DNA from 2 places in the Enterococcus sp. 22-H-5-01 genome. Region 2 is predicted to be linked to the other one. Evidence: riboswitches for the same ligand, from Rfam matches in the RefSeq annotation. Region 2 holds a riboswitch; the other holds the start of a gene.
The links. Region 2 has a riboswitch for magnesium ahead of ACQKTA_RS12880 (FtsW/RodA/SpoVE family cell cycle protein). Riboswitches for the same ligand answer to the same signal wherever they lie in the genome.

Region 1: another riboswitch for magnesium. It lies ahead of mgtA (magnesium-translocating P-type ATPase); the one in region 2 lies ahead of ACQKTA_RS12880 (FtsW/RodA/SpoVE family cell cycle protein).

What each region holds. Positions count from the first base shown of each region.
Region 1 is NZ_CP189993.1:670,535-686,267, forward strand. It holds gene lpdA (dihydrolipoyl dehydrogenase) at 1-1,025, opposite strand, end outside; gene ACQKTA_RS03385 (dihydrolipoyllysine-residue acetyltransferase) at 1,033-2,688, opposite strand; gene ACQKTA_RS03390 (alpha-ketoacid dehydrogenase subunit beta) at 2,816-3,793, opposite strand; gene pdhA (pyruvate dehydrogenase (acetyl-transferring) E1 component subunit alpha) at 3,796-4,905, opposite strand; gene mgtA (magnesium-translocating P-type ATPase) at 5,294-7,900, opposite strand; M-box (ykoK) riboswitch at 8,104-8,267, opposite strand; gene ACQKTA_RS03405 (nitroreductase family protein) at 8,305-9,036, opposite strand; gene ACQKTA_RS03410 (PLP-dependent aminotransferase family protein) at 9,038-10,459, opposite strand; gene ACQKTA_RS03415 (GNAT family N-acetyltransferase) at 10,682-11,194, opposite strand; gene ACQKTA_RS03420 (hypothetical protein) at 11,272-11,586, opposite strand; gene ACQKTA_RS03425 (PTS sugar transporter subunit IIC) at 11,709-12,761, opposite strand; gene ACQKTA_RS03430 (glycoside hydrolase family 1 protein) at 13,021-14,478, opposite strand; gene ACQKTA_RS03435 (beta-glucoside-specific PTS transporter subunit IIABC) at 14,492-15,733, opposite strand, start outside.
Region 2 is NZ_CP189994.1:390,275-406,007, reverse strand. It holds gene ACQKTA_RS12935 (carbonic anhydrase family protein) at 1-164, shown strand, start outside; gene ACQKTA_RS12930 (Cof-type HAD-IIB family hydrolase) at 214-1,032, opposite strand; gene ACQKTA_RS12925 (glycosyltransferase family 8 protein) at 1,356-2,210, shown strand; gene ACQKTA_RS12920 (glycosyltransferase family 8 protein) at 2,207-3,091, shown strand; gene ACQKTA_RS12915 (hypothetical protein) at 3,135-3,299, shown strand; gene ACQKTA_RS12910 (MarR family winged helix-turn-helix transcriptional regulator) at 3,355-3,840, opposite strand; gene ACQKTA_RS12905 (pentapeptide repeat-containing protein) at 3,938-4,570, opposite strand; gene ACQKTA_RS12900 (Y-family DNA polymerase) at 4,737-6,035, shown strand; gene ACQKTA_RS12895 (hypothetical protein) at 6,038-6,466, shown strand; gene lepB (signal peptidase I) at 6,507-7,076, opposite strand; gene ACQKTA_RS12885 (pentapeptide repeat-containing protein) at 7,228-7,860, shown strand; M-box (ykoK) riboswitch at 8,107-8,274, shown strand; gene ACQKTA_RS12880 (FtsW/RodA/SpoVE family cell cycle protein) at 8,385-9,536, shown strand; gene ACQKTA_RS12875 (FtsW/RodA/SpoVE family cell cycle protein) at 9,505-10,647, shown strand; gene ACQKTA_RS12870 (phosphatase PAP2/LCP family protein) at 10,667-12,232, shown strand; gene ACQKTA_RS12865 (sulfite exporter TauE/SafE family protein) at 12,319-13,167, shown strand; gene ACQKTA_RS12860 (DUF1634 domain-containing protein) at 13,167-13,520, shown strand; gene ACQKTA_RS12855 (GNAT family N-acetyltransferase) at 13,575-14,111, shown strand; gene ACQKTA_RS12850 (basic amino acid/polyamine antiporter) at 14,152-15,582, opposite strand.

The sequences.
Region 1 (15,733 bases), on a different replicon from region 2:
ACTTTCTTACCAGAAATTGCTTCTGCAGCAATTTTAGCTTCATAACTAGCTTTATGAGCTAATGCTGCGCCCGGCACGATATCACCGATAGCAAAGATACTTGATACATTTGTACGACCTTGTTTATCTACAGTAATCATACCACGATCGGTCATTTCAACGCCGGCTTGTTCTAAGCCCATGTCATTTGTGTTCGGACGACGACCTACTGTTACCATAACGTAATCCGCATCGATCGTTTGTTCTTTTCCATCCACTTCATAACGGACAGTTACGCTGTCTCCATTATCAATCGCTTCACGAGCCATCGCTGAAGTAACAATATTAATTCCTTTTTTCTCAAAATCTTTTTCAACTAATTGAACCATGTCTTTTTCATAAGTTGGCAAAATTTGAGGTGTTCCTTCAAGAATAGTAACTTGAGAACCTAGGTTAGCATAAGCACCGCCTAGCTCAGCTCCGATTACACCGCCACCAATGATAACAAATTTTTCTGGCACTGATTCTAAAGCCAAACCGCCAGTAGAATCTAAAACACGGCCGCCAAATTTAAATCCTGGAATCTCAATAGGGCGAGACCCAGTTGCAATAATAGCATTATTGAAAGAATAAGTTTGAGCTGATTCTGGATGGATCACACGTAGTGTTTGTTCATCAACAAAGAAAGCTTCTCCTTCAATAATCTCTACTTTATGTTTTTTTAATAAGAATTTAACACCGCTTGTCAATTTATTAACGACTTCATTTTCTTTCCACTCTTGTGTTTTAGAGAAATCGAGCGAAACGTTCTCACTGCTGACTCCAAACATTGAAGAATCTAAAGAATCTTGAAAATGATGGCCCGCAGAAATCAATGCTTTAGACGGAACACATCCGACATTCAGACAAACGCCGCCGATGTATTCACGTTCAATGATCGCTACTTTTTGTCCCATTTCTGCAGCGCGGATAGCAGCGACATAGCCGCCAGGTCCCGCACCGATTACAACTGTATCTAATTCAATGGCAAAATCTCCAACTACCATGATTTTATCATCCTTCCATTAATAATAATTCTGGATCAGCCAATAAACGTTTGATATTATTCATGGCTTTTTGCGCTGTCGCGCCATCAACGATTCGATGGTCGAAGCTTAATGAAAGTTTCATTACGCGTCCAACTGCTAATTCACCTTCGCCATTAACGATCGGTTGTTGTGCGATTGTTCCGACTCCAAGAATCGCTACTTCAGGGTAGTTGATAACAGGTGTAAACCAACCGCCGCCTACTGAACCGATATTTGAAATAGTAATCGTTCCATTACGCATATCGTCTGCTGCTAATTTCCCATCATGAGCCAAAGCGGCTTTTTCATTGATTTCATCAGCAATGTTAAACATGCCTTTTGTGTCCGCATTTTTAACATTTGGAACATATAATCCATGATCCGTATCTGTCGCAATACCAATATTATAGTAATTTTTATAAACGATCTCTTGTGCTGAATCATCGATTGATGCATTTAAGACAGGATATTTTTTGACTGTCGCTGTCAAAGCTTTAACAACATATGGCAAGAACGTCAATTTAGTCCCATTATCCAAAGCAACTTGTTTGAATTTTTTGCGGTGATCCCAAAGTTTAGACACTTCTACTTCATCATGTAATGTTACATGTGGTGCAGTATGTTTACTATTGACCATTGCTTTTGCAATTGCTTTACGTGTTGGTGTCATTTTTTCACGTGTTTCCATTTCACCCATAGTAGATACAAATGGTTGCGCAGGTTTATCTGCTTTGGTTGGTGCTGACGATTCTCCTGCTGTTGATTTAGATGCTGTATTTTCTGCTTTTGCTGGTGCTTGTTGGTCACCAGAGATAAACGTATCGATATCATCTTTGATGATTCTTCCACCTTTACCTGTCGCAGTTACTTGAGTAATATCAACATCTTTTTCACGTGCGTATTGACGAACAGATGGCATAGCCAAGACGAGCTTATCTGGATTGCTTGATTCGACAACTGTGGTATCACCCTTTGCTTCAGCTTTTGGTGCTTCAGCAGTTGATGATGATTCTGTCGGTGCTGCACTTGAATCATTGTGCCCTGGTGCATCGATTTCGACTAATACGTCGCCGACATTAGCAACTGTTCCTTCGTCAACAATGATTTTCTTGACTGTTCCTGTTACAGGTGATGGGATTTCTTCAACTGATTTATCATTTTGTACTTCTAATAATGTGTCGTCTTCATTGATTGTATCGCCAGCTTTAACGAACCATTTTACAATTTCGCCTTCAGCGATTCCTTCACCAATATCTGGTAATTTAAATTGGAAAACACCGCCGCCAGTACTTTCAGCATTTGTATCTTCACTTTTTTTAGTATCTTCTGTTGGAGTAGCTGCTGGGCTTGATGGTGTTTGTGATTCTGCGGAAACACCTGAATCTCCTTCATTGTCTTCATGTCCTGGTGCATCGATTTCGACTAATACGTCGCCAACATTAGCAACTGTTCCTTCGTCAACGATGATTTTTTTGACTGTTCCTGTTACAGGTGATGGGATTTCTTCGACTGATTTATCATTTTGTACTTCTAATAATGTGTCGTCTTCATTGATTGTATCGCCAGCTTTAACGAACCATTTTACGATTTCGCCTTCAGCGATTCCTTCACCAATATCTGGTAATTTGAATTGATAAGCCATGATATTCGCTCCTTATTTTACTAATGTATTTATTTTTCGAAAAAATAAACCGCTTGTCTCCATTATAAGTACCACTCATCAAAACACTTTCAAGCCGCATTTTGACGAATGGTATTAGTACATCAAATTAAAATGTTGCGATTTCTCTTGCTTTCGCTTCGATATCGGATGCATTTGGCAACCAAATACCTTCAGCTTGTCCAAATGGGAAAATTGTATCTGGAGCAGAAACCCGACCGATTGGCGCTTCCAAAGAAAGAATTGCACGTTCTGAAATCTCAGAAATAACTTGTGCAGAAACACCAGCTTGTTTTTGAGCTTCTTGAACAACAACTACACGACCAGTTTTTTCAACTGATTTGATAATTGTTTCTACATCTAGCGGAGCGACAGTGCGTAAATCAATGATTTCAGCATTGATATTATCTTTAGCTAAATTATCGGCTGCTTTGATTGCTTCACGAACCATTGCGCCATAAGTGATGATTGAAATATCACTGCCTTCTTTTGTAACAGCTGCTTTATCCAAGGGTACTTCGTAAATTCCTTCTGGAACTTCTTCACGGAATGAACGATAAAGTTTCATATGTTCTAAGAAAACAACTGGATCATTGTTACGGATTGAAGCAATCAATAATCCTTTTGCATCATAAGGATTTGAAGGAATAACCACACGTAAACCAGGAGATTGAGCCATCAAACCTTCTAAGTTATCTGAATGTAGTTCTGGCGTATGAACACCGCCACCAAAAGGTGCACGAATTGTGATTGGTAAATTACGGGTATTTCCCATACGATAACGAGTACGAGCCATTTGACCTACGATTTCATCCATTGCTTCAAAGACGAAGCCGAAGAATTGGATTTCTGGGACTGGACGGAAGCCTTGTAACGCAAGACCAAAACCAAGTCCGGCAATTCCTGATTCAGCTAAAGGTGTATCAAAAACTTGATCTTCGCCAAATTTTTCTTGAAGACCTTCTGTCGCACGGAAAACACCGCCATTTTTACCGACATCTTCACCGAAAATTAAAACTTCTTTGTCTTTTTCAAGCATCAGAGCTAAGCCATCTGTAATTGCTTGGATCATTGTTTTTTGTGCCATGATTATTTCGACTCCTTCGCTTCATAGAATTCAACTTGTTCTTTAATATTTTGCGGTTGTACTTCATACATATTTTTCAAGAAATCAGAAACTTTTTGTTTTGGTACACGATCAGCCTCTGTAATTGCTTGTTTAATTTCTTCTTTAGTATCTTCGATCACTTTTTCTTCTTGCTCTTCTGACCATAAACCTTTTTCAGTTAAATATTTACGGAAACGAACTAATGGATCTTTTTTCGTCCATTCATCATCCATATCTTTTGTACGGTAACGAGTTGGATCATCACCTGACAATGTATGTGGACCATAACGATAAGTTAATGTTTCAATCAAGACTGGGCCATTGCCATCGGCTGCCCATTCACGTGCTTTTTTCGAAACATAATACACAGCTAATGGATCCATTCCGTCAACTTGAATACCAGGAATACCTGCTGCAACAGCTTTTTGAGCTAATGTTTTAGCTGCTGTTTGTTTTTCACGCGGAGTTGAAATAGCGAAACCGTTATTTTGAATATAGAATACAGCGTTTGCATGATAAGCCCCTGCGAAGTTGATTGCTTCATAGAAGTCACCTTGAGATGATCCGCCATCACCAGTATAAGTAAAGACAACATTTTTACTGTTGCGTTTTTTCAAGCCTAAAGCCACACCAGCTGCTTGCACATATTGAGCGCCGATAATGATTTGAGGTGGTAAAGCATTTAAATCCTCTGGGTAATTATTTCCAGCTACGTGTCCGCGAGACCATAAAAATGCTTCTTTTAAGGGTAAGCCATGCTTAATCAATTGTGGTACATCACGATATCCCGGTAATAAAACATCTTCTTTATCAAAAGCAAATTGACTAGCTAATTGGCTGGCTTCTTGACCGGCAGTCGGCGCAAAGAAACCTAAACGGCCTTGGCGGTTCAAAGCAGTTGAGCGTTGATCCAAAACACGAGACCAAACCATTGAGGTCATTAATTCAACAAGTTCTTCATCAGATAGATCAGGAACAAGATTTTTATTTACTACTTTTCCTTCTTCATCCAACGCTTGATACACGGGGAAATCCGCGTTTACATCTTTTAGTAAGGCTTCAAAATCAATTGATAACTTTTTTTCTGCCATGGTGTCACACTTTCCTCTCTTAAATAAGTTAAGTTTTGTTCATAGTGCAACAGCAAGTCAATCTGTATTATTGCTATTGCCCCTTCTTCTCTAAGTTAGCATTTTTATATTCAATTGACAACAAACTTGCTCGTCATTTATGAAGTAATTGAAGCGTTTCACTTTTGAAGGTTGTGAAATTTAGTTCATTATATTTAATGTCCTACTTCTATGTATATTTATTGAAAAATTGCAAAACACTCTTTTTACCTATCTAAAGCTTTCTTTTGAAAACCATGAAAACAAAAAATTGATTTCTTTTGTGAGTTTTGATACATTCAAAAATAATTGTTATATTTTTTCACAAAAAAAAGTAACAGAAGAAGGCTGTACCTTCTTCTGTTACAATTTAAATCCATTCTTTAGCAAGTTTTATATATAATACTTTCCCTAATTGCGTAGCTAGCATGTAGGCAATAACAATCCCGACATACCATAACCAATAAGCATTAGGTAAAGAAACGAAATCGAATTGTTGAGCTAGCGGACTCATTACTACGATTGCTCCCACTACCACTGCCATCAATAGACTAGCAAAAACTTGCGGAGCTGGCCGGCTTTGAATAAAAGGAATTTTTTTCGTCCGTACCATTAAAACGACTAACGATTGTGTTGTTAAACCTACCATAAACCAACCCGTTTGGAATAAGTTTTGCGTTCCAACAGTATTGGCACCGAAGACAAACCACATCACCCAAAACGTTAGTAGATCAAAGATTGAACTGATTGGCCCGATACATACGGTGAATTTTAGTAACCCACGTGTTTCCCATTTTGTTGGAGCACTTAACTCTTCTTCATCTACGTTATCCCAAGGAATCGTCAACTGAGCGATATCATAAATCAAATTTTGTAATAATAATTGAATTGATAGCATGGGTAGAAATGGTAGAAATGCACTGGCTACTAGAATAGAAAAAACATTCCCAAAGTTTGAACTAATCGTGATCTTAATATACTTCATCATATTACTGAATACTCGACGGCCTTCAATGACACCATTTTCTAACACGCCTAAGCTTTTTTCTAACAATATAATCGAACTAGCATCTTTAGTAATATCTGCAGCAGTATCCACTGAAATCCCAACATCTGCTTTTCTCAAGGCTGGAGCATCATTGATCCCATCACCCATAAAACCAACCGTGTGCCCTTTCGTTTGGAGCGCTTCGATGATTCGTGATTTTTGCATCGGATTAAGTTTCGCAAATAAATTAGTCGTTTCTGCTGCTTGCTGCAATTCTTCTTCTGACATTTGGTCTACTTGATTGCCTAAAATAAAACTTTCTGCTGGAATACCCACATCTTGACAAACTTTTTGAGCAACGATCGCATTATCACCAGTTAATACTTTTACAGCAACTCCATGTTGTTGTAATGATTCGATAGCAGGTTTTGCTGATTCTTTTGCTGGATCCAAAAAGCCCATAAAGCCAACTAACGTCATATCTTTTTCATCTTCGGTAGAGTAGATCGCTTCATCATGTGCATCTCGTCGAACAGCAACCGTAATGGCACGCATCCCTTGGCGGTTCATTTTTTCATTGACTGCTTGCAACTCTTGCCGGATTTCTGGTGTCAATTCCATTGTTTCGCCGTTGATCTCAACATACTTGCAAACAGCTGACATTTCTTCGACTGCACCTTTTGTGATCATCAATTGATGATCATCAGCCTTCATAACTACTGTTAACCGACGACGTGAAAAATCAAAAGGAATCTCATCAATTTTCTTGACCGTTTGATAAGGTAAATGCCGTTGCTGCTCTTCAAAAAAGTTGATCACCGCAATATCCATTAAATTTTTCCAGCCTGTTTGATAGCTTGAATTCATGAATGCTAAATCTAATACTTGTTCATTTTCATTTCCTAAAGGATCTAAATGTTGGACTAAAACGACACGGTCTTCTGTGATCGTTCCTGTTTTATCTGTGCAAAGAACGTCCATGCTTCCTAAATTTTGGATTGAGGCCAATTCTTTTACGATTACTTTATGCTTAGATAACGTCAAGGCACCTTTTGCTAAATTAGAACTTACGATCATCGGTAACATTTCAGGCGTCAAACCGACAGCTACCGCAATTGCAAAGAAGAAGGCACTACTCCAATCCCCTTTTGTTAAACCGTTGATTAAGAAAACTAATGGGAACAAGACTAAGACCATTCGTAATAATAATTTGCTTACTTTGGCCAAACCGATATCAAAAGATGTTTTACCGCGTTTCGTCGTGGCATTTTTCGCAATATCACCAAAGAATGTTTGCTGTCCAGTTTTTAAAATAATGGCTTTCCCTTGACCACTTAATACATCCGTACCCATAAACACGAGGTTTGTTAAGTCCAACGCCGTTGTTTCTTCAGTTACTTCACGTGTTTCTTTTAAATATTTTTCAACAGGCATTGATTCTCCCGTTAACGATGATTGGTTGACGAATAAATCTTTTGTCCAAATCAAAACGGCATCTGCTGGAATCATATCGCCAGTCGCTAACGTCAAAATGTCACCAGGAACAACTTCATCCATCGGAATTTCTTTTGTTTCACCATTACGAGTGATCGCAGCGGTATTTTCGATCATTTCTTTTAATTCAATACTTGCTTTTTGCGAACGATATTCTTGAATAAACGTAATTAAAACACTCGCTAAGATCATGATTGTCATGACGACAGACGCTTCTATATCATTCGTTGCTAAAGAAACGATGGCTAATAATGCCAATACATAAACAAATGGGTCTTTAAAGGCATGTAAAAATAATAGAATACCTGGTGTTGGTTTTTGTGCTGATACTTCATTAGGACCATATTCTTCTAAGCGGCTTTGAGCATCTTCTTCAGAAAGTCCTTGCATTGAAGTACGTAAATTTAAAAATAAATCCCGGTCAGATAAAAGTGCTAATTTTTTAAGTTCTTGGTCTTTGTTGACTTGGCGAGCAAGAAGGTTTTTTTTGTTCATCATAGTGGTTCCTCCTAAATTTCAGGACAACCAAAGCCGCCCTGTTATATTCATTTTTGGGTCGACTGTCCTCATGATCCATCTTCCTCACATCCTCTCTTTTTTGAGCACTTTATATGCTTTTTCTATCTTTTAAACAATTATTCCCATTAAATAGCACACAAAAAAACGCATACTCGAAAATGAGCACGCGCGAAAAATCCATCGATGTTCATCGTCGAGCTTTAGCACTATAGGGCGTAGACAGAATTGTCAGCTACGTTATGAATCACCTTCACGATGATCCCTGTTCTACCCATTGGCGTCTCTCGACATTTTTGGGCAGTAGCCTGTGTCCATATAGGAGCCTCACCTAACAATTATTTAACTTTCATAATTAACTATAAATTACTTACATAGGGCTGTCAATTCTTAGCATGAAAAAATTTGTTTATTTTCAGAAATGCATCAACCTTTTTATTGGGAGAACTACTAAAATAATCCGCAAACTTTTTACTCCAGCGTTTCGTTTCCCGAGCTTCCGCAAATTTTTCCATTGTATCATCGTAGTCTTCAATTAAATTATAATCGTATTCTTGATACGTATCATAATGAATCACTGCGGCTTCTGGAAGGCGGGGCTTAAGATTCATCTCTACGATTGGTTTTCCGATACTTAATCCAGCGACCGGAAAAACTTTTTCAGGTAAGTTTAGTAGCGCGCTCACTTTTTCGATATCTTTACGGATCGAACCTACTACCACGGAACCTAAACCTAACGCTTCGACTGCAATCACTGCATTTTCTAAAGCTAAGGCTGTATCTGTTACTGCAGTGATCAAAGGATCGACACTTTCTTCAATCAAATAATCCATTTGATAATGTTGCGCTACCTTTTCCGTTCGATGTAAATCAGCAACAAAAATCAAGAAGACAGAACTTTGAAGCATATGCGGATTTCCTGGGTTCAATTCAACCAATTGTTCTCGTATTTTTCGGTCTTTTACCACGATAATGCTGTACATTTGACCATTCATCCAACTCGGAGCTTGGCAGCTCGCTTGTAAAATTTGTTTTAGTTCATCCTCTGATAATTGATATTCTTGATCGAACTGACGATATGACCGGTGATTCTTCATTACTTCCAATGCATCCATATTATTTCCTCCTCAATTCAGTTGAGATTTTCTGCAACCTTTCGAAAAATACTTGTTGGCCATGTTGATCCATACGAGTATAATTTATGCGCATCGCCATCGTATCACTACTAAATAGGAAGGACGGCGCAATTAATACTTTGTGCTTAATAAAAATATCCCAATCTTTTCGTGTTAACTTTTGATGTTTCCACTTTAGGTACACATACATTCCACCACAAATCGATGAGATTTCCCAATCGTCAAAAACATTTTTTGCTTGTGCTTCAAAGTCACTAGCTCTTTGTTTCAACGTCTGGACTAATTTTTTTTGGTGCGCTTCAAAGTTTGGATCTTTAAGTGCTGTATAGGCAATAACTTGTGGGAAAACACTGATTGAAAAATCCATTATCTGTTTTGCTTCTGATAAGCGCTGAATTAAATCCTGATCAGCAACGATCCAACCAATTTTGATCGAAGAACCAAATATTTTTGATAGCGACCCTAAATGAATCACTTGATGCGGAGCTAATTCTTTTAATGACGCTGGAACTGTTTGAAAATTCAATTCACTAAACACTTCATCTTCCACGATTGGCAATTGATATTTTTGACTAAGTGCGATTAATTCTGAACGTCTTTGCTCAGACATTGTCGTTCCAGTTGGATTTTGAAACGTTGGATTAATAATGATTAATTTGATTTTTTTTGTCAAAATCAACTGTTCCAATTTATCGATACGCATCCCTTGATCATCTAATTCTACTCCATAGAGTTTAATACCTGCACTAGCAAAAATGGGTAATGAATATAAGAATGACGGGTCTTCGATAGCTACACTATCCCCACTTTGTAACATGACCTGTAGTAATAAAAACATAGCTTGCTGGGCTCCTGAAGTAATCAATACTTGGTCTGAAGAAACTTCAATTTTCTGTTCTCGCTTTATTCGTTCACAAACCACTTTTTGCAAAGGCTGATAGCCTAAAGTTCCTTGTTTTCGCTCTTCTAATAATAATTCTTCCCATGTATAAGAAGGAAAACGGAAATCTGGAATCAAACTTAACGGCAGTTCGCCTGAATAAAAATCGATTGCTGTTGGATCTTGAAGTAATTGTTGGATTTTTTCTGCATACGGATCTTTTCGCAAACTATCTTGGGTAAAAAAACTCCGCCAATCGACACGCGGTATCGTACTGCGTCCCCAATTTCCTTCGTTGATAATCGTTCCACTGCCTTGCCTCCTGATGACCCAGCCGAGACTGACTAATTCATCTAATGCATGGACAACCGTTGATCGATTAACTTGATAAAAATCAGCCAACTTTCGCTCTGCCGGCACCTGATCTCCAGGCTGTAACGTACCGTCTTGAATGTAGCCGATAATTTGTTCCATGATCTGCTGATAAATAGGTATTGCTTTATTGTCATTTAAAGTCCACATGCTAATCCCTCATTTATTATTGGATGATTTAAAGCTAAACCAATCTAATAAGACTGTCAATGAATCGCTGAAATAAAGTTTAAAATAGACGAATCGATTGCTTTACTTTTTCATTTTTACTAAATAAAATAGCTGGAAAATAACTCTAGAATATTATCTGTCAATTTTCATATAAAAAAAGCGCGTATCTTGTTTTTCAACAACCATACTCGCTCTTAATCGCTAAATTTTCTTCTGCATAATGAAATCGATTTGTTCATCCTCACCCATGAAAAATGAATGTTGTCCCACTTTTTCGAAGCCCATTTTTTTGTAAAATTCCATAGCAGCTAAATTGTGCTCCCAAACGCCCAGCCAAATAGAATCTTTTGATTGCTCAACCGCTCTTTTAACTGCTAGTTCATACAGTTTTTTTCCTAAACCATTTCGTTTAAAATCTGGATCAATATAGATCCGTTCAATTTCAAGTCCATTTTTAGCAAAATTTTCAGTTTGCGCTGAATCAACATTTAGTTTTAAATAGCCAGCTACTCTAGCATCTAAATAGATAAAATAGAATTCAGAATCACTATTATTGATTTCGTCAGTCAGCACTTGATCTGCATAAGCTAATTCCAAATAGTTGTTTAAGTCTTCTTCCGTATTATCTTTTCCAAATGTATCCGTAAATGTTCTAATGCTAATTGTTTGAAGCTGCTTCAAATCAGTACTATCAATCTTTTTAATGTCACTCAAAATACTATCCCCTTTGCCTTAGAACTATCTAACGATAATAACAATTAAAAAATAGGATTTCAAAAAAATAGCTTAATTTATTCAAATTCTATTTCTGCGATTTGTTCCTCAAAACTAACTAAAAATTCACTTTTCTCGATAAATTCCACCCAAGCTTCATAATTTTTCCGATCTTCACCTTTTATATTCATTGATAAAGAATTATGGATCGTACTAATGACCCCATCCCACATTTTTTCGACACTACGGTCTACTTTCCGTTCATTCCAACGCTTCGCAGGCTGTCTTTTTTGATTTTTTTCATTTTGATATTCTTTTGCACTAGCAAAAAAAGTTTCATACGCATTCGGTGCTTTTTCATCAATATATTCTTTTAACTCTTTGGGATTCATAATACCCTCCAATAATTACTTGTTTTCGTTCATGACCCATTATAGAACGAATGTTCTCTATTTGAAAGGATTCTTTTTCTATCTAATTAAACTAAATGCGAAAAAATTTATGCGTCCGAGTTTTATCCTAAAAATTTGAATACGTCCTCTCTATTATATAGGTTTAAAATTTCCTCAAAAATAAATTGTAAAACCAAAGCTACGATAACGGGAACTACGATCCAGCAAAGAACGACTAATCCAATATTTAGACCAGCATCTAAAGAAGCCAGCGGACCCACTAATCCCACTAAACCAAATCCGGCTGAACCTGGCGTTCCTGAAATAGATAATAAAGCCACTGGGATTGAACAAACTATAGCAGTCATTAAACAGGGAACTAAAATAATTGGTTTTCTAAATAAATTAGGCATCATCATTTTCATAGCTCCTAAAGCAATTGCGATAGTTATCCCTGACCTATTTACTTTCCATGAATTGACGACTAATACAATTGTTGTAGCAGCGACACCCATAGCAGCAGCGCCTGCAGAAATACCATTTAATTGAATCGCAGCTCCAATCGCTACTGTAGATATTGGCGAAATAATCAAAAATGCAAAAGAACAAGCAATTAAAATCGACATTAATAACGGCTGCAACGTGGTAAAATTATTAATGATCATTCCAATCGTTGAGGTGATTGCAGTCACATATGGATATAGATAAAAACCAATCGTTCCGGCCCCAATACCTACAACAATGGGTGTTAATACGATAGCTACCGATCCAAATCGATCACCAATTACTAAAATCAGTAAAACAGCAATCGAAGCAGTGATCATCGTATTGATAATATCCCCTGTTCCTGCTCCGACATAAAGTCCATTTTCACCCAAGTCAGGTGTAAATTTTATAACACCTGAACCTACAAACGCCGATCCAGCTACCACCATCATATTCATCGGGTTAAAACTAAATTGTAAAGCAATCAACGCTCCAATAATCAACGGAGTAGCGATTTGAAAAATTGCTGCTGATTGAGCAATTGTAGTTGCTAAACTATATTGACTAAGATATTTTAAAACAGCAACTAAGACGGCATTGGGGATTAGTCCCACGATAACCCCCGTTGCTGTTCCTGCTAAAATTCTATTTATGAAAATTTTCGGCACTATTTTTGTTTTTTCTTTCATATAAAATTAACCTCCTTTTAATAAAACATTAAAGTAAATTAAACCATAAAATTTGCCCTTTATCCACTGAATTTTTAATTTATTTGACAAAAGATTCGAATTATAGAATATATAAGCTTACTATTCTATTTAAAAAAGAAAGGTGAACTTTCCCCGTACAATTTACGACCTTGTAAAAAGAGAAGCATGACTTTTTTCTTCAGGTTTAATAATATGAGATAAAAAATAACCTTGCTGATATTAGCAAGGTTATTTTCACTTATAATTCTTCACCATTTGTGGCAATAACTTTCTTATACCAATCAAATGATTTTTTCTTACGTCTTTGTTTAGTACCATTGCCTTCATCATCTTGATCGACATAGATGAATCCATAACGTTTCGACATTTGAGAAGTAGATGCACTAACGATATCGATACATCCCCATGAAGTATAGCCAAATAAATCCACGCCATCATGAATGGCTTCTTTCATTTGTTCAATATGTTGCTTAAGATAGTCAATTCGATAATCATCTTGAATACTACCATCTTTTTGAATCTCATCAACCGCACCCAGCCCATTTTCAGCAATAAATAATGGCTTTTGATAACGATCATATAATTGATTTAATGCAATTCTTAAGCCTTTAGGGTCAACTTGCCATCCCCATTCACTACTTGGCAAATGAGGATTTTTAATTCCACCAGTAATTAAATTCCCTTCAGCATGTTCTAGCTTTTCTGGATGGGCGGACACTGCTGAAGACATATAGTAGCTAAAAGAAATATAGTCTACCGGATGCTGACTTAAAATTTCTTCATCTCCTATTTCTACTTCTAATTGTACACCTTTTTCTTCAAACATCCGATTTGTATAAGCTGGATATTCACCTCTGGCCTGAACATCTGAAAAAAATAGTGAATCCCGTTGACTTGTAACTGTTTTTTGCACATCATCAGGATCACATGAATAAGGTACTAATAATTGATAACTGATCATACATCCCACTTTAGAATTTGGAATGATTTTATGGCAGGCTTTTGTGGCTAGTGCACTAGCTACGAATTGGTGGTGCACCCCTTGATATTTAGCTTGTTCAATATCAGGATGATTTTCTTCGATTACTCCAATACTGACATAAGGATGATGTTTCACACAATTGATTTCATTGAATGTCATCCAATACTTTACTTTATTTTTATAACGTTCGAATACCGTATTTGCAAAATTAACATAAAAATCGATCACCTTACGATTTACCCAGCCACCATATTCTGTGGCCAAATACAATGGCATCTCATAATGAGAAAGTGATACAACAGGTTCTATTCCATATTTCAATAGTTCGTCAAACATATTATCATAAAACTTTAAACCTTCTTCATTCGGCACCAACTCATCACCATTAGGAAAAATACGAGTCCAAGCAATAGAGGTCCGATAACATTTGAAACCCATTTCTGCAAATAGAGCAATATCTTCTTTATAATGATGGTAAAAATCATTTCCATGTCTTTTAGGATAGTATTTTTTACTCTTTGGATCTTGCGCTTCTTCCACTTGCTGATGTGTCATTAAATGCCATTGATCTGTCCATTGTTCTCTGGGAAGTCTGCTATCAAATGTATAAACATCGGACACTGAAAGTCCTTTTCCACCTTCTTTATATCCACCTTCAACTTGATGGGCAGCAGTAGCGCCGCCCCATAAAAAATCTTTAGGAAATTTTGTCATTTCTATCTACTCCTTAAACTAAAACTTCATCAAAATTCGCATCAATCGTTACACTTTGATTGTCATCCACAAATTCTATTTTTTCAAAAGTTGAACTATTAGTCACTAAAACCATAATTGTGGGATCGTAGCCATTTTCTTTAATTTTTTCTAAATCGAATTTCACTAATAATTGTCCTGCACGTACTTGAGAATCCTGCTCAATAAAAGTTTCAAAATATTTCCCACCTAAATTGACCGTATCAATACCAATATGAATCAAAATCTCTGCACCTTCAGCTGTAATTATCCCAACTGCATGTTTGCTTGGGAAAATGGATGAAATCATCCCGTCAACTGGACTATAAACTTCCCCTCTAGTAGGAATCACGGCAAAGCCCTCACCAAGTACTCCACTTGAAAAAGTAGGATCATCAACTTTTGATAACGCAATAGTTTTTCCTTGTGCGGGTTTTTCTAATATTAATTCTTTTTCGTTATTTAACATCTTTTGTTCTTCTTTTGCTACTTCATCTTTATAACCGAATAAGAAAGTTAATATACAAGCAGCTATCATTGCTAAAAAGTAGCTAGCTACTAACCAGACAAATCCTTGACCGATATATATCGGAAAGGACAGTATACTTCTAGTTGCAACAGCTAACGCGCCCGCTCCTGCCGCTCCTGCGACCCCTCCAAAGATGGCACCGACAATACAAGCAATATAAAATGGTTTTTTATATTTTAAAGTGATCCCATACACAGCGGGTTCCGTGATTCCAAACAAGGCACTGATAAACGCAGACAATGCTAAACTTTTTATTTTTTTGTCTTTTGCTTTTAAAAATACTCCTAAAACAGCACCCGCTTGTGCTGCTACTGCAGTCATACAACCAGGACCTAATGTATCTCTACCGTAAAAAGAAATATTATTGGTCATGACCGGTACCATACCCCAATGTAAACCAAAAATAACTAAGACTTGCCAAAAACCACCAATTACTGCTCCAGATAAGATCGGACTGAAATTATAAACTGCTAAGTAGCCATTAGCTATCAATTGACTAGCTGAATTAGCAATTGGTCCAACGACCATCAAAGTCAATGGAACCATGATAATCAAACAAATAAAGGGCGTTAATAAGTTCCGAACACTTTCATGTAATCTTTTACGAATAAAACGTTCCAGATAAGATAAAACATACACTGCTAGAATAGCTGGTATTACCGTACTGGAATATTTAGCTAAAGAAACGGGTAATCCTAAAAAGTTGAT
Region 2 (15,733 bases):
CTTTAACAACACCGCCTTTGACGGAAGGAATCGAGTGGTATGTTTTACAAACTGTATTAGAAGTTTCAAGCGAGCAAATCGAGCGCTTCATTTCGCTTCATGGCAAGAATAGCCGTAGTTGCCAAGCGCTCCATGACCGCCAAGTAATTGAATTTGGGGAATAGATGTATTTATATAGAAAGAAAAAGCCGCCCATTGCTTGAGCGGCTTTTTCTAGTTTAGATATTCATTTAAAACAGTTGCGACACCAGAATCATTGTTTGAGGTGGTTAAACGATCGGCTAGCTGTTTGACTGCCGGAGCTGCATTGGCCATACCGATACTCGTTCCACTGATTTCTAGCATTTCTAAATCATTTTCTTGATCCCCAATTGCTAATACTTCATTTAAATCAATGGCGAGATATTTAGTCAAAAAATTTAAAGCCGCTCCTTTATTGATGCCTTCAGCCATTACTTCTAACCAATATTTATCAGAATAAGAACTGTTGATCTGTTTTTTTTCCAGTTTGGCTCTTAATTTTACTAATTTACTAGTATTATCATCAGTAAAAGCTAATTTGAAATAACTAATATCGCCATTTCTGATTTTCTCCCAAAGGTCTTCGACCCGAGATTCTTGCAAATTGAATTGTGCATAATAAGGACTATCGACATCATTGTGGTCCTGAGCAAAATTAATTCGATCATCTTGTGTTGCCCGGCTTGCTACAACCGTAACACCTTCCTCCATTGCAAAAGAAAGAGCTTTTTTCACTGTGTCCGCTGGAATCGTATAATTTTTTAATACTTCAGCAATTTCCCCATCTTCGATCCGCGCCACATAGGCACCATTGGATGCCAAGGTATAACCATTTAATTTCAATTCAGCGAAAACTTCTCTTGCCGATTGAATCGAACGTCCAGTAGCTAAAGTGATAATTCCACCTTGCTGGTTAAATTTTTTTAGTGCTTGCCGATTTTCAGTTGTGACTTTTCCGTCTGAATCTAATAGTGTGCCATCAAGATCCACCGCTATCAATTGCATACTCATCCGTCCTTTTATGTCTTTCTATTTAATAGCTTCTTACTTTAGACTAGCTTAAACGACAAAAAATGAACAATCAAACGCTCAAATTTAATATAAATCTATTTTAAGGTCAAGTTAATTCTCAAATTTTTATTTATCTTAATAAAAAATTAATAAATTTGAAAAGTGTTATCTAGCGGTTGTTTTTGCTATTATTTTGCATAATTTATATCGTTTGTAAAGCGTATATTTTGCTAAAACTAATAAATGAGATTATTCTAATGTTTGTAAACGTTTATAAATATTTTTTATTATTTTAAAAAAATTTGGGGTAGGAGTGAAGTATCATGTTTACAAAGACCGAAGAAATTCCGGTAGTTACAGCATCTGATGAAGCATATGCTCCTTTTCTAAGTGTGATGATTGCCACATTGCTCGAAAAGACTGCGCGTAAAACACCGGTTCGTTTTCTGATTATTGATGACAATCTATCAAAATCAAGTAAAGAAAAACTGATTCAAACCGCCAATAATTTTTCCGATTCTGCAACGATTCAATTTGTAAAAGTAGATGAGGAATTATACAAAGATTTTTTAGTTAGCGACCATATTACAACGACTGCTTACTTTAGAATATCAATGCCTAAACTGTTAGCAGAAGAAAATTATCGAAAATTATTGTATATCGATGCAGATACATTAGTGTTAGATGATATCAGTACTTTGTATCAATCGAGTTTAGAAGGAAAAACGATTGGGGCAGTTATTGATCCTGGACAGACCAAAGCATTGCAACGGTTGGGTGTTACTTCTGAAGATTATTATTTTAATTCCGGCGTAATGGCTATCGATGTGAAACGTTGGAATCAACAAAAAATCACTGAAAAAACGATTGATTATTTGAAAAATAATGCTGATAAAATTATTTTTCATGATCAAGATGCCTTGAATGCAGTGCTGTATGAAGATTGGTATTCGTTCCATCCAAGATGGAATATGCAATCATCATTGATCTTTGATAAGCATCCGGCACCTACTGAAGAATATAAACAATTGTATAAAGAAGGACGTGAAGATCCTGCTATCGTCCATTTCACAGGGCATGACAAGCCATGGAACACGCTTAAAAATCATCCGTATCAAGATTTATATATGAAACGTTTGAATGAAAGTATTTTTAATGAAAGGGTGAATGTAAAATGATGAAAGAAAAAATTACCGTCGTTTCCAGTTGTAATGATGCATTTGCTCCTCATGTCTCGGCCCTATTTGTTTCGATTCTTGAAAATGCCAATCGAACGACTTCGGCCTATGAATTTTATGTGATCGATGACAAAATCACGATCAAACATAAGCGATTGATGCGAGAAACGATTTCTCCATATAATGCAACAGTTAAATTTTTAACTATTGATAAAAAGTATTTTAAAAATGCTGTTGAGAGTGATCGGATTCCAGAAACTGCTTATTATCGAATTGCGATTCCCGAATTATTTAGAGATCAAAAGATTGATAAGTTGTTATACTTAGATTGCGATATGATTGCGTTAACAGATATCTCTGCGTTATGGAAATTAGATTTGACAGATTATACGCTTGCTGCTGTTGAAGATGCAGGCTTTCATCATCGATTAGAAAAAATGGGTATTGCTTGTGATTCAGCAAAATATTTCAATTCAGGTTTTATGTTGATCAATGTAAAAAAATGGGTAGCAGAAAATGTTACTGAACGAGTAATGGATTTCATCCATGATCACCCTGAAAAATTAAAATTCCATGACCAGGATGCCCTAAATGCGATACTCCATGATCATTGGCTGCAGTTGCATCCAAAATGGAATGCTCAAAGTTATATTATGAAACGAGAAGTGTATCATCCCGATCCAGAGGGTGAGAAAGAATATTTTGAAACTCGTAGAAGTCCTAAAATTATTCACTATTCTGGACATGATAAGCCTTGGAATGAAGATTACACATCGTCATTGAAGAAATACTATGATAAATATGAACGGATGACAGCTTTTTCAGCAGAATATGAAGAAGAATTATCTTCGAAAATTTTATCAAATAAAAAATCAAGTTAAAATGATAACTTTTTAAATAAAGCAATGGGAAGGGGAGAACAATATGATTCATCTTTTAGAGAAAAAATCAGCACAAACGAAAAAACATCATGGCAAAACGAACCACTCAAAAGATACTAGTGCCACAAAATCATTAGGATTCAAAATAATATCGGTACTAGCGATCGGCTATATCACCACTAAAATCAAAAACCGCAAGAAAAATTAAAACAGGAAAAAGACGGGAGCTAAGTCATCTTTAGCTCCCGTCTTTTTATTGTTTTTTAAAAGACTGAATGATCAAGATTGCCCCAACGATCGCGCGGACGATGTTTGATTTGAGGTTCGATTTCATTGATTAATTTGGTCATGATATGATCAAATTGTTCTTTTTCTTCAGCGGTCAATGCTTCTAAAATAACCGGTTGAAAATCGTCAGATTGCTGAGCGGCTATTTTTCCTCGAGCAGTTAAAAAGATTTCCATTACACGTTTATCTTTTTGAGATTTCTCACGAGTGATATATTCTTTTTTTTCTAGTTTACGAATCATTTCAGAAGCAGATTGAGGACGCATATCCAATTGATTGACTAAGTCTTTTTGCGAAATTTTCCCATGTTCGCGAATAATACTTAGTATTTGTCCCTGTCCGCGATTTCTATTTTCAAATTTAAAAGGTCCACGAGTATTTTCCCTAAAAAATTGCATGAATAAGCTATTCAAACGCATATATTTTTGTGTTAGTTCAAGATTTAAATTTTTTTCATCCATGTGTATTTGTGACTCCTTCTCATCATTCCCTATCATTTTATCAGGTCACCGAAGTAATAGAAAGAATTATCTTAACGGGAAACGATTGATTTTCTATCTAGAGATAATTCTCAGCCTCATATTGTGTCAGCCAAAAATGAATCCCACCGGTCGAGTCCACCCAGCGATTTGGATTAAAATTTTCAGCTTCGACCCATTCGCCGACACGATAAATAAAATGATCGTCTACATAAGAAACCGCCTCGTTATAATTTTTATAAGTGTGCATATCTTTGATTGATAGGACTTTAGCTTTATCACAACGACAGCAAGTAGTTGTTGCGGAACTTCTTCGAGCTTCACTAGGGATCAATAGTTGTACAATACGATGGCCGTAGCATTTTTTATAACCCAAAAACGCGCCTTTAACAGGGCAGTGAAGGGCAAAAAACTTAGTTGTTGCATCAGAAATAATAGCCGTCAAATCAGCGTTTTCTAACTTTGCATGAAACAAATTAGTACCGGAAATATCAGCTTCATTTAGACTAGAAGCTTGAAAATCTGTACCTACCAATGAAGCATTTCGCAAAATACTTTGAGAAAAATCACAATCGATACATAAACAATTATCAAAATTTGCTCCGGTCAAATCGGCACCCAAAAAATTGACCTGTTTAAATATCAGATCATGAAAATTTGCAAATGACAATTTACGAAAAGAATAATCCTGGTTTTTTAAGACAGGCTGCATGGAATATCTCCCTTCTGTTAAATAAAGTTAATTCATTTTAGCATCTTTTGAAGAAGAAGATTCATGAAATTTAGTTTGGAAAGCAGTAGATGAATAATTGACAAATACTTAAAAAAAAATTTAAACTAAAAACGAACATACGTTTGTTTTTTAAAGGAGGCTTAATATGAATCTTTACGTAGATGAACCAGTTAGAGATGTATTTTGTATGGATTCAAAAAGTTTTTATGCTAGCGTGGAGTGTGTCGAGCATGATGTCCATCCTTTAGAGGCACTTTTAGTCGTGATGAGCGGCGATCGTGAGAATTCAGGCCTCGTTTTAGCCGCAAGTCCTAAAGCAAAAGAATTATTAGGCATTAGTAATGTGAGTCGCGGTTTTGAGATTCCTAATCATCCTGATTTGATCGTTGTACCTCCAAGGATGACACTTTATATTGATTACCATATGCGAATTCAAGAAATTTTTCGTCACTATATGGCGGATGAAGATATTCATACTTATAGCATCGATGAGCAGTTCGGTGATTTAACCCATAGTTGGAGACTATTTGGTGAGAGTCCAACAGAAGTAGCTAAGCAGATTCAGCGCCAAATTATGGAACAATTAGGGATTTATACTACTTTAGGAATTGGAGATAATCCATTGTTAGCTAAAATTGCGATGGATATTGAAGCTAAAAATGATTCTACGCGCTTTGCTGAATGGCATTATCAAGATGTTCCTAAAAAAATTTGGCCAATTAGATTAGGCGACTTTTGCGGAATCGGCCGACGAATGGAAAGACGTTACCAGTTAATGGGTTTTTACACGATGGGTGATTTGGCACATAGTGACCCATTTGAGTTGAAAAATCATTTTGGGGTCATGGGAATGCAACATTACATGCATGCGTGGGGGATTGACCGTTCCGTCTTGTCACAAAAAGATCTATATCCTAATAAAGAGAAATCGATCGGTAATTCTCAGATTTTACCAAAAAATTATGCCCGTAAATTAGACATCGTAATAGTTATTGCAGAGATTTGTGAGCAGGTTTCTCAAAGATTACGTAAAAAAAATTTATTAGGTGCTACGCTGCATTTAGGTATCAGTTACGCTTACTATGGAAATGGTAAGTGTGAGGGATTTCAACACCAGCAGAAAATATCCGCGACACAACAATCAAAAGAGTTAACCGCAGCAGCGATTGGGTTGTTCGAAAAGTATTGGGATCATTCGGAAGTCCGTAGAATAGCTATTACAGTTGCTAGCCTATCATCTGCAGGAAGTTTACAACTAAATCTTTTCGAAGAACCACAAAAAACAATCAAAGAAGATCAAATCGATGAGGTAATTGCTCAAATTAGAAGCCGTTATGAATTTGCATCGATTGTCCGAGCACATTCGATGATTGAAGGAGCAACAGCTATCAAACGAGCTGGTCTGGTTGGTGGACATGCAGGTGGAATGGAAGGACTTGAGTAACGATGATTTACGATGATGAAAGTGCAGAAAAACTTTTTCTTGAAGCTAAACGGGTTTACCAAGATCGCGGTATGCTGAAATGGGTAGGCTTTTATCTATCTGATCATACTGCAGAATTAACCAAAGATAGTCAGAAGCGAAATCATATCAACAAAGAAAAAGTGCAAATGAGCATGGAAGAAATTGGTGGACTGCTTCAACAGGCCTATTTAAAAAATCAGCGAGTCGCACTACAGCTATCCGCGTTAGATAATGAAGGGCAGTTTCAAGATGAGTTGGTTGGAAAGCTGGCTGGTCAAAGAGATAACTTGATTTTTTTAAATGAAGAAACGCGAGGGATACTTCAACTGACAATTGAACAAATTCATCATGCAGAAATTATTCTACCTCAAAAAATTCTTTCGCAAAAAACGAAGGAGATCAATGAATGAAAAAGTAAAAAGCCCTGACACAGTATGTCAGGGCTTTTATTTAAAAGATTTTAAATTCATTTAATGGCCAAAAACGTAAAACAACTTTTCCTTGAATCAAAGATTGATCTACAAAGCCGAAAATTCGGCTATCCTTTGAGATTAGACGATTGTCTCCTAAAACAAAATATTTATTGTCGGGAACTGTGACATCAAAATCATTGGTGAAGCTGGTCGCATTGGCAGCTTGTTCTTGGAAACCTGTACTGTACGAATATTCGCTTGCTAATTTATCTTTTTTGAATTTTTGCTTGTAATCATCAAGATAGGATTCATCGTATTTTTTTCCATTGACAGTCAGCACGTCATCTTTCATAATTACACGATCGCCAGGTAGTCCGATGATTCGTTTTACTACATAGACACTTTCATCATCAGGTTCTTTGGTAGTGATGATATCTTGTCGTTGGAGCGAAGATATTTTAGATGTAATCAAACGTTGTCCATCATGTAATGATGGATCCATTGAGTGTCCATCTACTTTGACAGGAGAAAAAACAAACATTCTAGCTAGAAAAACCAATAAGATAATTAGGACTATAGGAAGCCATTCTTTTAATTTATTATTCATAATTCACCTCGTTCGAAGATAATTTTATCATGCTTCAAAGTAAAAAGCTCTTGTTAACTTCTTTTGTATCAGAAAATTTTGATTCAACTAGAGAAAACAGCTTTTTTGTGGCACACTAAGAAGCATATCAACATAAATAAGGAGTAAATTTATGACACGCAATTATCCAGCTCCTCCGAGCCTACCACGTTCTTTTTCAAATCATTTTTATTTAGAAGATGAGGCCTTGATCGATGAAGTTCAGGTTGCCGATGATGATTATAGTTATTTGGAATTTGAAAACGTGATTATACGTCGCTCGTTTTTAGAAAAAGTTACCTTGCAGCGGACAAAATTGATCCGTTTTGAAGCTAGCAATACAGTATTTAAAAATTGTGATTTTTCAAATCTTGATTGGATTGGTGGGAGCTTCCATCAAGTGAACTTTGAAAATTGTAAGTTAACAGGGTGTAATTTCGCTGAGAGTTATTTACGAGATTGTCAATTTAAAGATTGTGTGATCAATTTCGGATCATTTAGCAATACAAATCTGAAAAATGTGGCTTTCGAAAATTGCCAATTAACGGATAGTGAGTTTTATGAAGTAACATGGAAGCATTTATTTCTTGTGAATAATCAATTTGACAATAGCAATTGGATGCGAACCAATTTAAAGGGCTTGAATTTTACACAGAATCAATTTAGCAAAATCGCTTTTTCAATGGAACAGCTTAGTGGACTGAAAGTTACGGCTTATCAAGCATTAATAATTGCTGCAGGCTTAGGACTAGAAATAACAGAATAAATACACCGGCTCTTAAGAATAAGAGCCGGTGTATTTATTACAAATGCCTAATTATTTCCGGCTTTAGTAATTCAAGACATTGGTTAGGGCGTTTGCGTAAAGTGTATATATTTTTTAGGATACAAACGTGATTTTAAAATAAATGTACGGTTATTTTATAAATAAATCTAAAGAAATGGTTATATTCTTTAAAACCTTTTGATATTTATCTTCAGAAAAAGTAGTATTCTTTGTGAAAGTAAATATAAGTGAACTTGTTAGGTGAGGCTCCTAAACAAACATAAGCTATTGCGCAGAAACGTCGAAAGACGCCAATGTGTAAAACAGGAATTGTCGGATTAAGGCTTTTCATAAAATAGCTAAGAGTAATTCTTTACGTTGTTTAGTGCTAAAACTCAGACGATGAGATTGTATGAGACACCAAACTTGTTAGTTCTTTTTGCTAACGTTTGGTGTCTTTTTTAGTTATTTGTGGTGCTGCTCTCGTCTATAACATCGACTTAGACGAAGAGGGGGAAATAAAGATGACGAAAAAGAAAAAGATCGATTGGCTTCTAGTACTGCCTTATTTAGGTACAAGCGTAATTGGTCTTTTAATGGTCTACAGCGCAAGTTCGTATCGCTTGATAGCGGCCGGTGAAAATCAATTTTCATTATTTATGAAGCAAGCAATTTTTATGGGACAAAGCTGGATAATCGTGTTACTGATTTATCGAGTAAAAAGTACGGTGATGCTACAGGGAAAGTTTGCCAAAATTTTATTGGTGATCGGATTAGTCAGTTTGGTTTTAGTCAAAGTCCACGGGGTGAGCATCAATGGAGCACAACGATGGGTATCGATTATGGGGATTCAATTTCAACCATCAGATGTGACCAACGTCGCATTGATCTTTTATTTGGCGTATTTCTTTCGTAAAGAACGAACAACTAGAGAGCTAGTTGCTCCCTGCAGTATCGTTTTCATCAGCAGTTTACTAGTCTTGTTCCAACCTAAAGTTACTGGAGCTATCATGATTTGGCTTATTGCGTTAGTGATTATATCAACAGCTCAATTTCCTTATCAATTAACAATTCTGATTTTTTTAGCGCTCGTTTTAGGTGCAGTAGCTGCGGGAGGGTTGATTCTTTTCTTAGGCAGTCATCAATTACTTCCGGGAATCTTCGCCCACACGTATGATCGGATTCGTTTAGTGGGAAACCCATTTTTAGATCCGTATGGTAAAGGTTTTCAAATGAGTAATTCTTATTACGCATTATATAATGGCGGATTTTTTGGTAGAGGGATCGGCAACAGCATTACCAAAAAAGGCTACTTACCTGTAGCAGAGACAGATTTTGTCTATTCTATTTTAGTTGAAGAATTAGGTTTGATCGTTGGTCTAATCGTTTTAGCAATGCTCTTTTTGATTATATTGCGTTTATTCGTATTAGCATCAAAAGAAACACAACAGCAAGTTAGTTTGATTTATTTTGGTGTTGGAACCCTTCTATTGATTCAAACAAGTATCAATATTGCGAGCATTTTAGGGTTGATCCCGATGACGGGGATTCCTTTACCCTTTATCAGTTATGGTGGAACAAGTTATCTTTTATTATCGATAGCGTTGGGTGTCTGCTTAAAATTTTCTTCGGAGGATCGTGCCAATGAAAAAACGCCTGAATTACGAATCATTTAATTATTCATTGTTTTTACCGATCCTAGTTTTTTATTTGATCAGTGTCATTGTTCAAACGATGGCGGCGAGTCTAGATGGTGCAAACGTAAAAAATGTCATGATCAAACAAATTATTTTTTGTTTTCTTTCTTTATTGGCGATGGGAATTGTTAGTCGTTTTAAAACTGCCACTTTTTTAAAATATGCACCGGTATTCTATGTCATTTCTTTAGGTATCATGGCTTTATTGTATTGGTTTTATGATCCAGCCATGTACTTAGTTACGGGAACAAAACGCTGGTTACGATTTGGTGGTTTTTCATTTCAACCATCGGAACTGATGAAATTAAGTTTTGTACTTTTTATGGTTCGTTTAACGGTGACTTATGAGATGAATTGTGCGGAACGGACCTTGAAAAGTGATTTGCGGTATTTAGGTAAAATTTTATTGTACAGTTTACCAACCTTTATTTTAATGTTCGTTCAACGTGATTTTGGGACTAGCTTAGTCTTTATTGCTATTTTAGGTGCGTTATTTGTTATATCTGGGATGCATTGGAAAATTTTAGCGGTAATTACTGGTTTAGGTGCTAGTGCAGGTGGTACGTTACTATTTTTAGTTTTTAGTAAATGGGGAAACAAATTACTTTATGCGCTGCACTTTAAGACCTATCAATTAGATCGGGTACGAGCTTGGGTCGATCCTTTTCAATACAAAGATTCCATCGCCTATCAGCAAGTTCAAAGTTTATATGCAATTGGATCTGGTGGATTGATTGGAAAGGGATCAGAGCAAACCGCTGTGTATGTGCCCGTACGCGAATCCGACATGATTTTCACTGTAGTAGGAGAGAATTTTGGTTTTATAGGTGCAACGTTTGTTGTGTTTCTTTACTTTTATTTATTTTACCAAATACTTTCTACTGCTATGCGGACCAATAATAAAGCCAATTTATACGTGGCCGTTTCTTTTGTTTTTGGCTTGTTGTTCCAAATTTTTGAAAATATTGGAGCAGCGATCGGAATTTTACCATTAACAGGGATTCCGCTGCCGATTTTGAGCCAAGGTGGGACATCGTTGATTGTTTTAGGAATCGGTTTAGGGATCATGATGGGATTCAAAGAAAATTAATAGAGAATAGAGGTTAATTATGCGAAAGAAATTTTTTTTAACTAGTAGTATCGCACTGGTAGCGTTACTAGGTCTTAGTATTGCGGTTACGTTAGATGCACATTGGTTGCAAGGGGTGGATCATTTTTTTATTGATCATCGCATCCCTAATATATCTGTTGTTACTACTATAGTAGGCTGGATTGCAAAAATAGCAACAATCGGACCAATTTTAGTATTATTTAGTTTATATTCACTATATTTGTTAAAAATAAAACAAAATAGATTGATTATATGGGGCTTTCTAAATCTATTTTTCGTAAGTGGAGTAGGCTATGTCTTAAAACATATCATTCAACGTACTAGGCCTGAGGAACTTCAATATATTACACGGGATTCTTATAGTTTTCCTAGCGGTCATTCTCTTTTGGTTACAACGTTAATTTGCTCGTTTTTAGTTGTATCTATTTTCTTAGAAAAGCGAGTGTCAAAAGAACAGAAACTGGGATTAGGTTTATTTGCATTGTTGATTATCGGAGGAAGAATTTATTTAGGAGTCCATTATGTTAGTGATGTTTTAGCAGGATTATTTCTAGCTGTAGGAGTTACTTTAGGAACGGCTGCTTTGTTTTATCGCTATTTGCTTTCTTTTCCGAGTAATTCAAGGAGAAGTCGGACTTCGCTATTTTCAACTTGGCAAAAATTACTCTTAGGCGGCTTAGTCGTATTACTGACTTTAGTTTCAGGAATTAGTGTATTTGCTTTAAAACTGCATCATAGCTCGCAAAAAGTGGCTGATTCTATGTATGCTCCGATTGAAAGGTCGGGGAAAACTAAATCTCCCGAAGCTTCAGAACCTATGAGTATTTTGATTCTTGGGATCGCCAATGATTCTAAACGCCAAACTGATTATCGTGCAAATACGATTATGGTTGCAACATTAAACAATGAAACGAAAAAGACGACATTGACGAGTATTCCTAGAGATTCATATACTGAAATCGTTGGAGCTGATTATGAAGATAAAATAAATCATGCCCATTCGATCGGCGGACCAGAAATGATCATGGATTCAGTAGAGAATATGCTAGATATACCACTGCATCATTATGTTTCTGTGAACATGGATGGTTTGGAAACATTAGTCGATGCCGTAGGTGGGGTGACGGTAGATAACGATTTTGCTTTTTCTGCGGAAGGAATCAATTATCCTAAAGGAAAACAGCACTTGAATGGTTGGGAAGCTCTTCAATACTCTAGAATGCGGTATGAAGATCCAATGGGAGATTATGGTAGGCAAGGCCGTCAAAGAGAAGTCATTGAATTATTGGTAGATAAGATCTTATCTCCGAAAAGTCTCTTCAATTACCAGAAAATCTTAGATAGCATCGGTGAAAATGGAAAAACAGATTTAACATTTGATCAAATGCAGCAAATATTGAAGAGTTATCGTTCGTCACTTAAACAAATTGATAGCGAACAACTTCAAGGTGAAGGTTTTACGGGTGATGGCTATACAGGAGAAGAAGGGATTTCTTACCAAATGATTCCCCAAGATGAATTAGATCGTGTAAAAGATTTGTTACATGTACAATTAAATTTGTAATTTCAATCTATGAAGGTCTACTTAGGTAATTACTAACTGATTCTTTAGTTATTTGCGTTATAATAGCTACAGAAAGGCGGGAAGTTATGCTTAGTCAGATAGTATTATTACTTGTGACCGGTGTTTTTGCTGGGATATTGGGCTCGATTTTAGGAATCGGCGGAGGAATTATTTTAACACCTTTTCTAACTTTGGTGATGGGATTAGATATTAAATATGCCATTGCAGCTAGTATTGTTTGTGTTATTGCCACTAGTTCAGGAGCAACTATCGCTTATTTAAAAGATGATATGTTGAATCTGCGTGTAGCGATGTTTTTAGAGATTGCGACGACAATTGGAGCAATCGTTGGGGCTTTGCTGTCAGGAATTGTTCCAACTGGTTTTCTATTTGTTTTATTCGGCGGGTTTCTCTTATTTTCCGTGGTGAACATGATTCAAAAATTACGCGGGAAAATGGAAAAAAAGAGTGTCAAAGCTTCCGTAGATTCTTTAGCCGAAAAATTGAAATTGAATGGTTCATATTATGATCAGGTTTTGGATGAACAAATCGATTATCAAGTCGAAAAAGTTCCAGGCGGTTTTGCGATGATGTTTGGAGCAGGAATCGCTTCCGGATTATTAGGTATCGGTAGTGGGGTATTCAAAGTGACTGCAATGGATACGATCATGAAAATGCCGCTGAAGCCCTCAAGTGCGACCAGTAATTTGATGATGGGTGTAACGGCAGCAGCGTCAGCAACCGTTTATTTTTTTAGTGGAGCTATTTTACCTCAAATTGCAGCTCCATTGGCTTTAGGTGTCTTAGCTGGAGCGACGATCGGTTCTAGAATCATGCAACGCATGAAACCGAAAGTGATACGAATGATTTTTATTCCAATTTTATTATTTATGGGAATTCAAATGGTTCTTCGTGGATTTGGGGTGATGATTTAATGGAAAATAAAGAAGAAATGTTAAAAATAGAGCGATCGATCGGCTACATTTTACGTATCGGGGTGATTGTGTCGGCAGTAATCATCTTGATAGGAATGTTATTGCTTTATTTCCAACCCGCCAATGATCAAGTACCAACTGATTTATGGTTGATTTTCCAAGGTGTACTCAAATTGAATGGTGAAGCATTTATTATGTTAGGACTATTTTGTTTGATTTTGACCCCGGTATTGCGAGTGGTTGTCTCGATAGTTGCTTTTGCAAAAGAGAAAGATTATTTGTATGTCATCATTACGCTGATTGTTTTAGTCATTTTGATTATTGGTATGACTTTTGGCTTAGTAGAAAAATAACCTTTTTTTCAGTCAATTAAAGTGGTAGGATGATAAAAAATGAGGAGGGGTTAGATGATAACTATTCGGGAAGCAACAACTGCGGACGCGCAGGAACTAGTCAAAATTTATGCACCGTATGTCAAAGAAACAACGATTACTTTTGATTACGAAGTGCCTAGTGAAAAAGAATTTTCTCAGCGAATCCTTGAGATTCAAGAAAAGTATCCTTATTTTGTAGCAGAAGAAAATGGTGGGATTTTAGGCTACGCTTACGCACATGCCTATAAAGACCGTGCTGCTTACGATTGGGCTGTGGAAGTCAGTGTTTATGTAAATCAAAATAAACGGGGCCATGGTGCAGGCAAACGATTGTATCAAGCATTAGAACAAGCACTGGACAAACAAAATGTCGCGATTCTAACTGCCTGCATTACCGGTGGAAATGATGGAAGTATTCACTTCCATGAGCAATTAGGCTATCAGCAAGTGGCTAGATTTCCTAAAATTGGTTATAAATTTGATCAATGGCATGATGTACTGTGGCTGCAAAAATTTTTGATCGAACCTCAAGGGGAACGGCCAGTTTTTATCCCATACAATCAATTATAGAAAAGACCACTAGCATGATAGGTGCTGGTGGTCTTTTTAATTAATTCAATTGGAAAAGAAAAACAATTAAGCTTAGAATACCTAAACCAGTAATAACGATGAACAATACCTTATCTCTTTTAGTATTGAAAATTGGTCGGTGGTATGTATGACTATTCCATAACCAAAAGACAAAGCTTAATGCATAGATCCCGATACAGTATAAAAGATTCAATGCACCTGATGAATACAGCATATAGATACTATAGAGGATTCCGCCGAACGCTAAAAGTTGTTGTCCTTTATGTTGTTTAGTACGAGCTACTTGCCACAAAAAAGCTGCCGATAAAACGTAAGGTACTAAGACCATAGTTGTTGCTGTATTTGTGACAGCTTCAAATGCATCCATCGCCCAACGTGAAATTAAAAAGACGATTTGCATGATAGCACCATTTACGATCAATGCGTTCACAGGAGCATTTTGTTTATTTGCTTTGCCAAGAAAGGCTGGAAACATTTTGTCTTGAGCAGCATCGAAAGAAATCTCAGCAGCTAAGATCGTCCATGAGATCCAAGCACCTAATACAGAAATGATGACACCAATATTGATCATGTTTGCGGCCCATTGTCCAGTGGATGCTTGTAGCACACCCCCTAAAGAAGGGCTAGATAAGTTCGCTAATTGTTCTTGTGGTAATGAACCAAAACTTAGCATAACAATTAAAACATAAATAGCTAAAGTGAGTGTATAACCAATCAATGTAGCTCGTCCAACATCACGAGCCCGTTTAGCGCGACCAGATAACACGACTGCACCTTCGATTCCTACGAATACCCACATAGTCTGCAACATGGCATGGCGAATTTGGGTTGGAATACTTCCTAGATGTTGCCCATTTGTTTCGATGTTTTTTGCAAAGACATCCAATGAAAAGATATGATACCTGAAATGAATGAATAAAAGAAAAATAGCCATTAAAATAGGGATAACTTTAGCACCTGTTGCGATTGTATTTAAAAGACTAGCTGTCCGAATACCACGAGCAACTAAAAAGATGACGCCCCAAATCATGAATGTTCCGAGAAATAGACCAATTCGTCCACCGGAACCACCGATTTGCGGTATAAATTTACTCAATGCATCTAAAAATAAAATGACAAACGAAACATTTCCGATAATATTGCTTAACCAGTAACCCCAAGCTGAATTAAAACCGACATAATCGCCAAATCCATCTTTGGCATAATAATAAATTCCGCCAATAATATCTGGTTCTTCTTTTGATAATGTTTGAAATACCCTGGCGATAAAGAAAACGCCCGTACCAGTAATGAACCAAGCAATTAGTGAGGCGATCACACCAGCTGATTGCGAGATACTACTTGGTAAATTGAAGACACCGCCCCCAAGCATTGACCCGATAACGATCATGCTTAAGCCTAAGAGACTCATCTCTTTTGTATGGTGAGTATCTTTTTGCTGTTGTTCCATAGGTTCCCCCTCATTCATATGTACTGTTATAAGAAATTTAACAGTAAAAAATAGCAAAAAAAACGCTGTTTCTATTCAAGCATATTTAACAACAAATAGCATTAGCATAAGATGAAACTCTAATGTTTTAAATTAGATCAGAATAATTAAA